3 regions of the Paenibacillus sp. LX16 genome follow, and region 2 is predicted to be linked to each of the others. Evidence: riboswitches for the same ligand, from Rfam matches in the RefSeq annotation. Region 2 holds a riboswitch; each other region holds the start of a gene.
The links. A riboswitch is a leader RNA that binds a small molecule or an ion and turns the genes downstream of it on or off. The one in region 2 is predicted to bind glycine.
Positions count from the first base shown of each region.

Region 1: another riboswitch for glycine. It lies ahead of T3H97_RS19970 (alanine/glycine:cation symporter family protein); the one in region 2 lies ahead of sdaAB (L-serine ammonia-lyase, iron-sulfur-dependent subunit beta).
Region 3: another riboswitch for glycine. It lies ahead of gcvT (glycine cleavage system aminomethyltransferase GcvT); the one in region 2 lies ahead of sdaAB (L-serine ammonia-lyase, iron-sulfur-dependent subunit beta).

Region 1 covers NZ_CP141152.1:4,470,177-4,473,455, forward strand. The annotation lists gene T3H97_RS19965 (iron-containing alcohol dehydrogenase) at 1-229, shown strand, start outside; gene T3H97_RS19970 (alanine/glycine:cation symporter family protein) at 287-1,705, opposite strand; glycine riboswitch at 1,865-1,959, opposite strand; glycine riboswitch at 1,978-2,054, opposite strand; gene T3H97_RS19975 (glycoside hydrolase family 1 protein) at 2,222-3,279, opposite strand, start outside.
Region 2 covers NZ_CP141152.1:438,764-442,042, forward strand. The annotation lists gene T3H97_RS01975 (Ig-like domain-containing protein) at 1-248, shown strand, start outside; gene sdaAA (L-serine ammonia-lyase, iron-sulfur-dependent, subunit alpha) at 320-1,219, opposite strand; gene sdaAB (L-serine ammonia-lyase, iron-sulfur-dependent subunit beta) at 1,209-1,898, opposite strand; glycine riboswitch at 2,110-2,225, opposite strand; gene T3H97_RS01990 (DUF6359 domain-containing protein) at 2,563-3,279, shown strand, end outside.
Region 3 covers NZ_CP141152.1:4,297,147-4,300,425, forward strand. The annotation lists gene gcvH (glycine cleavage system protein GcvH) at 207-599, opposite strand; glycine riboswitch at 994-1,093, shown strand; gene gcvT (glycine cleavage system aminomethyltransferase GcvT) at 1,270-2,370, shown strand; gene gcvPA (aminomethyl-transferring glycine dehydrogenase subunit GcvPA) at 2,497-3,279, shown strand, end outside.

The DNA.
Region 1 (3,279 bases), 1.8 Mb from region 2:
CACCGTAGGTAAAACAGATAGAGAAATCGCCCTGGAAGGTATTGATCGTCTAAGTGCATTCTGGACAAGTCTCGGTGCCCCTTCCACACTGGCCGATTACAATATTAATGATGAGCAATTGGAGAAAATCGCAACCATTGCATCCCGTGAAATGGAGCATGGAGGTTTCGGTAATTATCAAAAGCTGAATCAGGAAGATATTTTAGCTATTTTGCGTGCATCGTTATAACATTCAAAAGGGAGTGTCCTCAAGCCTGTGATGGCTGAAGACACTCCCTTTTAGTATTTATGAATTAACCGTTTGTCCTTTTTCTTCTACTTGGATAGCAGCCCCTACATTGGTACCTGTAAGAATGCCCTTTTTCTTATTAGGATACAGGGAGTCCATATAGGTTCTGGTTTCTGCAACTACAATGCCTGACAAGCCGAGCAGTGCAATCAGGTTCGGGAAAGCCATCATTGCGTTAAAGATATCTGCCAGTAGCCAAATCGCATCCAGTTTAATGAACGCGCCCCCAGCAACCAGTACGATGAACAGATAACGGTATGGCTTAATCCACTTAACCCCAAGCAAATATTCGACACAGCGTTCCCCGTAATAATTCCAGCCGAGCATAGTGGTGAACGCGAACATAATCAGAATGATTGTAAGCAGTTCTGCCCCCAGCGGGAATGCGCTGGAAAATGCTTGCTGAGTCATCAGGCCCGCATCGGTAGGCCCGCTCCACACACCGCTAACCAGTAGCGTCAACCCGGTCATCACACAAATAACCATTGTATCAATAAACACGCCTGTCATGGAAATTAGCCCTTGCTCCGCAGGCCATTTGGTTTTGGCAGCTGCGGCTGCAATCGGTGCGCTCCCCAATCCGGCCTCATTGGCAAAAATACCTCTGGCTACCCCACTTCGCATCGCCAGCATAATCGTAGCTCCGGCAAACCCGCCTGTTGCAGATGTAGTTGAAAATGCCGAATGGAGCACCAGCGCGATTGCGGCAGGAAGTTGGTCAGCAAACCGAATCAGTACGATGAGACAAATCAGTACGTACAAGCCTGTTTTAAAAGGAACGACCTTCGTCGATACCTTGGCAATACTTTTGAGTCCTCCAATAGTAACCAGTCCTGTGAGGATAGCAATAATCAGTGCCGTTACAATGGGCGGAACACCAAAACTGTTTTCAGTCGAAGATACAATCGCTTTGACCTGCGGAAACGTTCCAATCCCGAACAACGCTACCAGCATGCCCGAAAAAGCAAACAGCATCGCCAGCGGTTTAAAACGGCGTCCCAGACCTTTCTCAATATAATACATCGGGCCGCCGGAAAATTGTCCATTCCGATCCTTCACCCGGTATTTTACCGCAAGTACACCTTCCGCATATTTCGTCGCCATCCCAAAAAAGGCTGCAACGACCATCCAGAACAAGGCACCCGGCCCGCCCAGCTTAATGGCTGTCGCTACGCCGACAATACTTCCTGTGCCAACTGTAGCCGCCAACGCTGTACTCAAAGCCGCAAAACTACTTACATCCCCGCTGCCTTCATTCGGGGCCTTACCGATCAGCTTGATCGCCAGGGGCAGGCGGAATACCTGCAGCATCTTCAAACGTATGGTCAGCCACAACCCCGTTCCCATGACAAGAATGATGAGAGGCGCCCCCCATATCCAGCTACTAATCGCTTCTAACACATGTACCAAATTCATTTCAACCCGCTCCTCCAGCATATTAGAAAACAAAAAAGAGTCAAATCCGCTGATTCGACTCCTGGAGAGGTTAAAGGCACGAAAAAATACAACCATCTTGCGCAGGTTTCTGCCTCTAATAGCTTATAAAAAAGCCTAGGGCATTCCCTGTCACAGGTTATTCGCGTCTCTGTCCTTTTGCCTGAGAGTTTAAGCAGATGTTCTCTGCGGTGCACCTTCGGCGCCCAATTAAGGGTCTCTCCAGAGTTCTGTCCGTTTACGGTCCCCGCTTGTTGCTGTAATCAGCCTAAGCACCTGAGAGTTTTGCCCCTTCGGTCGGAACTTTCGTTCCATCTCCCGCAAACATCAACCAGACATATGAAATTTTTATTTATTATACAGAAAACTTTCAGCTTATTACAAGTGAAAAGTTTGTGAAGCCCTCTGAAATACTATTATTATTCTATCAAAAAAGCGGGTACAGCAGATTGCATCCTTAGGATGTCCTCTGCTATACCCGCCCGAGATGATATGGAATTACAATTCTTCACCATTGGTTGCTATCACATTTTTATACCAGTTAAAGGAGTCTTTTTTGGAGCGTTTGAGCGTTCCGTTACCGTCATCATCCAGATCGACGTAAATAAATCCGTAGCGCTTGGACATTTCGGAAGTAGACATGCTCACAAGGTCGATAGGGCCCCAGCTGGTGTAACCAATCAGATCAACACCGTCTGCAATCGCTTCCTTCATTTGGGCAATATGCTGACGCAAGTAATCAATGCGATACGTGTCATGCACAGAGCCGTCTTCTTCCACCTTATCATATGCACCCAAGCCATTTTCCACGATGAACAGCGGCTTTTGATAGCGGTCATAAAACGTATTCAGCGTAATACGCAGGCCGATCGGATCGATCTGCCATCCCCAGTCGGAGGACTGAAGATACGGATTTTTCACGCCGCCAATCAGGTTTCCTGCTGCTTTCTCGCCTTCTGGACCTGCAGATACGGTCAAGGTCATATAGTAGCTGAATGAGATAAAATCGACCGTGTTATTTTTCAATATTTCGGCATCGCCTGGTTCTGTCTGTATCACAACATTATTTTCTTCAAAATAACGATTCATGTAGTTGGAGTATTCCCCACGGGCATGCACATCCGTAAAGAACAGGTTCATCTGATTTTCATGCTGGGCTTTCAGTATATCCTCTGGGTTACACGTATGTGGATAGCTTTCTATACGTGCCAGCATACAGCCAATCTGAGCGCCTGGGATGATCTCATGTCCCCGTTTGGTCGCCAGTGCACTAGCTACAAATTGATGATGCAATGCTTGATATATCGCTTGTTGTTTGTTTTCTACACGGTCAATAACCACACCCCCACCGGTGAACGGACTCATGGTCATTACATTGATTTCATTAAAGGTCAGCCAGTATTTTACTTTATCCTTATAACGTGTAAATACCGTTTCGGCATAATTTACGTAATGCTGTATAACTTCGCGTCCCAGCCAGCCATTATACTTCTGGGTCAGACCTAGCGGTGTTTCATAATGTGACAATGTTACCAAGGGCTCAATATTATACTTGC
Region 2 (3,279 bases):
TTAAATACCTGCAAACAGACGAAGTTGCTTTGAATTTGAAGGCAGGACAGCTGGCTAAAGTTACGGCTACAGCCACGTATAAGGATGAGTCGGAGAAGGATGTTTCCAAACCGGCTGTATGGTCCTCGTCCAGAATTATTGTTGCGACCGTCAAAGACGGTAACATTAAGGCACAGGGCAAGGGCAAAGCTGTAATTACTGTGAAATATGCAGGGAAAATGACGAAGGTACAGGTAACCGTTCAGTAAAAAAGAGAGCAAGCATACGTCCAAGGACGACATGCTTGCTCTTTTATTTTAAGGAGGCTACCGCTTATAAATCATGACTTATCCTTCTTGGTCGGTGTGTTGCGTGTAAGTGATTCGGTCAAACGCTTGCCAGTCGGCGTCTGGGCCAACCCGCCTTTGGCGGTCTCGCGATGCTTCGACGGCATCGCACTGCCGACTTCAAGCATTACGTCAATGACTTCGTCAGACGGAATAGCGCTGCGCACACCCGCCAAAGCCATGTCCGCTGCGGCAAGCGCAGTCACGGCTCCCAGCCCGTTGCGCACGATGCACGGAATCTCCACGAGTCCGGCGACGGGGTCACAAATCAGGCCGAGCGTGTTCTTAAGAGCGAGGCCCACGGCGTGAACAGCCTGTTCAGGCGTACCACCGCGCAACTCGACCATAGCACCAGCGGCCATCCCGATAGCTGAGCCAATCTCAGCCTGACACCCTCCCTCCGCGCCAGAAATGAATGAGTTGTTGGCGATCACGTAGCCAATGGCTCCAGCGGCGAATAGGCCGTGCACCATATGCTCATCATCCCAGCCGAACCGCTCCTGCGCACTGATGAATACACCAGGGATAACCCCACATGAGCCTGCGGTAGGCGTGGCGACAATGCGACCCATGGATGCATTAACCTCCGACACAGAGAGGGCATAAGCCATGGCGAGCGCGGAGGCATCACCGGAGCAGGTTTCCCCTGCCCGCAGATACTCCGCTAGGCGCTTGCCATCACCGCCCGTCAATCCACTGCGGGATACGGTGTCTTGTGTCTGACCGCGATGAACGGCTTCCTTCATGACTTCATAATAATCAGACATTTGGCGAAAGACTTCTTCCTCCGTTGTATTCGTTTCTTGTACCTGCTCTTCAATCATCAAGCGGCCAATCGTGGTGGATTCTTCAGCGCATAAAGCGCTGATTTCATGCAGATGGCTAAACCGCATCGGATTCAGCTCCTTTTTTCAAATTAATCATCTTAATTTCATACATATGAGGTAAAGAACGCAGTTCCGCAATCAGTTCAGCTGGAGCAGAACTGTCCGTTTCAATGGCGGTGAGTGCTTCACCATCCCGGCCTTTGCGATCTACGTGCATATAGGCAATGTTAATGTGAGCCAAGCCCAGCGCTGAAGTTATCGCGCCCAATGTACCGGGCTTATCTGAGTGGAGAAGCACCAGCGTAGGCAGTTCCCCGGTCAGATTGACCCGGAATTCGTTGAGCTGCTGGACATGGATGCTGCCGCCGCCGATGGAGGAGCCCAACAGTGTGCGCTGATCCTCGCCCTTCCACAGCTCGAAACGGACAGTGTTCGGATGAGGGGCGGGGAGTCCGCTGACGGCGAATTCCACGGCCATCCCGGCTTGTTCGGCCCATTGCTCGGCATCGGGAATCCGGTGATCGTCCGTATCGTAATTAAGCAGTCCTGCGATGAGCGCCAGATCTGTACCGTGTCCTTTATACGTATCAGCAAAGGAGCCGTATAATGTCATGCGGGCACGGTCAGGCTGCGCCCCGAGCCAGTGCCGGGCAACGCGTGCGAGTCGCACCGCGCCTGCGGTGTGTGAACTGGAAGGTCCGGTCATGGCCGGGCCGATAATAGAAAATACATCTTTGAAACGCATGGTGTGGCCCCCTGTATGTTCTAATACCATACTATATGGTATCTCCGCGTCTTTGCGCGGTTATGACGGTTCCTAATGCTGACGCACAATGTGAGCACAAAAAAGGACAGGATAAGGAAGTTTCCCTTATCTCTGTCCTCGTTACCTGAGAGTTTCGTGCGGTGTTCTTACCGCCTTACCCCTTGGGTGGCTTGCGCTCTCTCCAGAGTTGCGTCAGATGACGATACATGGACCTGAGAGATTATCCGCCAGCCGGGTGCTGGCGTCTTGCTCCTTCGGTGCCGCCAGAGTGTAGGCTCCCTGGACAGACTCTCCCGTCATCTTCATTCGCGTATACCGTTCTACATGTCTTTCTTAGGGTAATGTATGCCGTGCTCGGTGTCAATCACAGGGTTCAATTTTTACATAAACGAGGATTTTGCAAAAACCCAATAAGCGACTTCTAATGAACAATATATAGATCGAAATGGCCTAGTTCGTCTAGATATTGCGCTTTGGAGCGACTGGAATCGAATTTTGCAAAATCCTGAAACAGGTGCGTTTCCAATAAAAAAGATTAAAATTTACATAATTATGGATGAAATCAGGAAGGAATTAGAAGATTGGCGGCTAATCTGATAAAGGACAAGTACATTTATGGAAAACATAGGAGGGATATTGACGTATGGTAAAAGGCTTGCGGTTCACAGGTTCACGCTTAAAAGGGATACTACATCTAGCAGCAATCGTATCACTGCTGATCGGGATCTTCGTTCCATTCGGTCAGGTCAAGGCAGAGGGAGCATTGACAGTAGCCGAAGCACTTCAGGGCCAAAGCAGTGGAGGTACGGTGACGGTGGAAGGCTACATCGTCGGACATGCTACCGGATCGAAAACGGCTAACTTTTCTTCTCCGTTCGCGAATGATTTTAACGTACTGATTGCCGACCAAGCAAATGAACGTAATACGTCTAATCTATTGGATGTACAGCTGACTTCAGCGTACAGAGGGCAATATGGGTTATCAGGCCATCCTGAGCTGATCGGCAGCAAAATTCGTGTGACGGGTACACTCGGCGCCTACAATAATTTTGGCGGAGTAAAAAGCCCAAGCGCTGTTGAACTGGTGAGCGGAAGCGAGCCGGGGGAACCAGGTGAACCTGGCAACCCGGGTCAACCCGGTACTACACTGCCGGATGGAAAAGGCAAAAAGGTGCTGTTCGATAATACGCACGCACAGACCGCTGGTGCAGCAGATTGGGTCATTGAAGGCGCCTTCTCCGACTTTGCCAATGGACTGCGTAATGTAGGCTTTACGGTAGACCAATTGAATCGTCCCATTCCTTTTACTTATGGAGAGCAGGCCATAACATATGACAAGTTGCGCCAATATGATGTGTTC
Region 3 (3,279 bases), 2.0 Mb from region 2:
CAAACTTATAGGGAACCACCTTCTGTGCCAGAGTAAAACACGTAATTACGCTTCCAAAATGACAACAAAAAAATAGCCGCTATGGCAGATCATAGCGACTATTTTATACAAAAAACGAGCGAACTAACGATGCTCTTATTCAATTGAAAATCAATATAAAAAATTCAGAATAACACGCTCTTTTTTCATGCTGTATTGCCCCATTATTACTCCGAAATCAACTTCTCATACTGATCCGCAGACAGTAGCTTGCCCAATGTTTCCTCCACATCTTTGCCCATCTCTACTTCGATCATCCAACCTTTTTCATAGGGAGATTCATTTACTAGTTCAGGCGTACTTTCCAGCGCTTCATTCACCTTTAATACGTTTCCCGTCACCGGAGCAAAAAGGTCGGATACCGTCTTCACCGATTCAATCGTACCGATCTCCGCTCCCTGCTCAATCGTTACTCCCACCTCAGGTAATTCTACAAAAACAATATCACCCAGTTGATGCTGTGCAAAGTCCGTAATACCAACCCGCACCGTCCCATTCTCTGTACGCTGAACCCACTCATGTTCGTCTGTATACCAAAGTTGCTGCTTCACTTCACCCATCCTGTTCCCCTCACTTCCATATGAATAAAATCGCTTTTGCTCACCTGTATTAGACAGGTTAAGATTATGACAACAAGAACACTCATGTCAATAATACTAACAAAAATACTTCATATCACCTCATATAGCGTACTATATAAAAATATGATAGCTTATAACAAACGCTTACATATCCTTATTTATATATTAAATGTTTTTTCTATTGTTTTCGATGACATTTTTATTGACATTTTGAATGAATTTGCGTATTAATGGGTTATAGCAAATACTTTGGGAAACACCCCGACAACTGCAAACGCGGATGAACGCAGAGGGAGAGACTGCCAAAAAGATTCGCATAGCTGTTGCCGCTTGTGAGACAGTTGTGCACGCGAATCGGATCAAGTTGTTATCTGCACAGCCAGGTAATATACCGCAGATCCCGAAGGTAGCGCCGAAGGAGTAAGCCTGCATTTGCAGGTGAATCTCTCAGGCAAAAGGACCTCTGCCGGACGCATCTCTGGAGAGCATTCGCTATTGGAGCGGATCACCCAAGAGGAAACCCGGTACATACCGGGGTAACTTTCTGGTATCAAGGACAGAGCTGAAAAAAGAGTATAGACTGCTGTCTATACGTTTTTTTCGGCCTGTCTTTTTTGTTTAGCCGATCACACCGGATAGGAGTGGAAAAATGACTAATTTGCGAAGAACACCGCTATATTCGTCCTACGGGACGCAGTCTGGGGTTCGTTGTATTGACTTTGGCGGCTGGGAGCTCCCCGTTCAGTTTAGCGGCATTCAAAAGGAGCATGAGGCCGTCCGCCAACGTGCGGGTTTATTCGATGTATCGCATATGGGCGAGTTTTTGGTTGAAGGCAAAGAGGCCGAAGCTTTTCTGCAAAGGGTGACCACGAATGATGTCAGCCAGTTGGAAGCAGGTCAGGCACAATATTCACTCCTGTGTTACCCCGATGGAGGTGTAGTAGACGACCTACTTGTTTACTGCAAAGGACCAGAACGCTACATGCTCGTAGTGAACGCCTCTAACATCGATAAGGATTGGGATTGGCTCATTCGCCATATGCCTGCATCCGTTCACATGGAGAATGTGTCTGATGCGATAGCATTGCTGGCGTTGCAAGGACCAGAAGCAGTACGAATTGCCGCAGCCGTGGCAGATACGGACATTACGAATCTGGCATCTTTCCGCTTCCATGAGGACGTGCCATTGTTCGGAGCAAAAGCTCTCGTCTCACGAACCGGATATACGGGCGAAGACGGTTTTGAATTTTACGTACCTGCCGCGGAAGCACCAGCCGTATGGGAGAGTTTGCTTCGTTTCGGTGAGTCGTATGGGCTGATTCCCGCTGGACTTGGTGCTCGGGATACCCTACGCTTTGAGGCACGGTTGCCGCTGTACGGACAGGAGTTATCTGCCACGATTTCACCACTTGAAGCCGGTCTAGGGTACTTCGTCAAGCTGAATAAAGGAGATTTTATCGGTAGAGAAGCACTGCAACGTCAGAAAGATCAAGGGATTCCTCGCAAATTGATCGGGCTGGAAATGATTGATCGCGGTATCCCACGCGCCCATTATCCGGTATTCGCAGAAGGACAACGCATCGGTGAGGTCACAACGGGAACTCAGTCGCCCACCTTGAAGCGTAATCTGGGCCTCGCCTTGGTGGACAGTCGTTTTAGCGTCCTCTCCACACCGCTGGAGGTTGAGATTCGTGGCAAACGCCTGCGTGCCGAGGTGGTGGCAGCACCCTTTTATAAACGCCCGCGCTGATCTTAAACTCTCTTCATTTCAATAAAGCAAACATGTCAGATATGAACTTCCGGGTTTCTCATCTCACACTTTTTTATTAGCTAATTTACGATTTAAAATTTTGCTTTTCGAAAGGAGCCAGAACCTATGAAGCAGCATCGTTATCTCCCTATGACTGAGCAGGATCAAACCGAAATGCTACGTGTGGTCGGTGTATCATCCATTGATGATTTGTTCAGTGACATTCCAGAGGCCATTCGATATCAAGGGGAACTCCCTCTTTCTTCTCGACTCGATGAGAAAGCCTTGACCCGCCACTTGGCCGAGCTGGCCAGACACAACGCCAATACAGACACACATGCCAGCTTCCTTGGCGCAGGAATTTATGATCATCATATTCCGTCCGTCATCCAGCACATCACTTCACGCTCGGAATTCTATACAGCCTACACCCCCTATCAGCCGGAAGTAAGCCAAGGCGAGCTACAAGCCATTTTCGAATTTCAGTCGTATATTTGCGAATTGACGGGCATGGCTGTAGCTAATGCCAGCATGTACGACGGAGCGACTGCACTGGCGGAAGCGGGCTCACTGTCCGCCGCAGCTACCCGCCGTAAACAGCTTATCGTATCGAGGTCCGTCCATCCAGAGGCACGTCAGGTATTGGCAGCCTATGCACGCGGATTGGATTTGGACATCGTGGAGATCGGCTGTTCGGACGGCGTAACGGATGCTGATGCGTTAGCGGCGGCCGTATCGGAACAGACCGCGGCTGTTTTGGTCCAAAGCCCCAACTTTTTTGGAGCCGTGGAAAACCTGAAGCCGATGGCTGATCTCATCCATGCGCACAAAGGTCTTTTGGTCGTCAGTGCCAACCCACTGGCACTTGGCTTGCTGGAAACCCCCGGCAAACAGGGCGCGGATATTGTG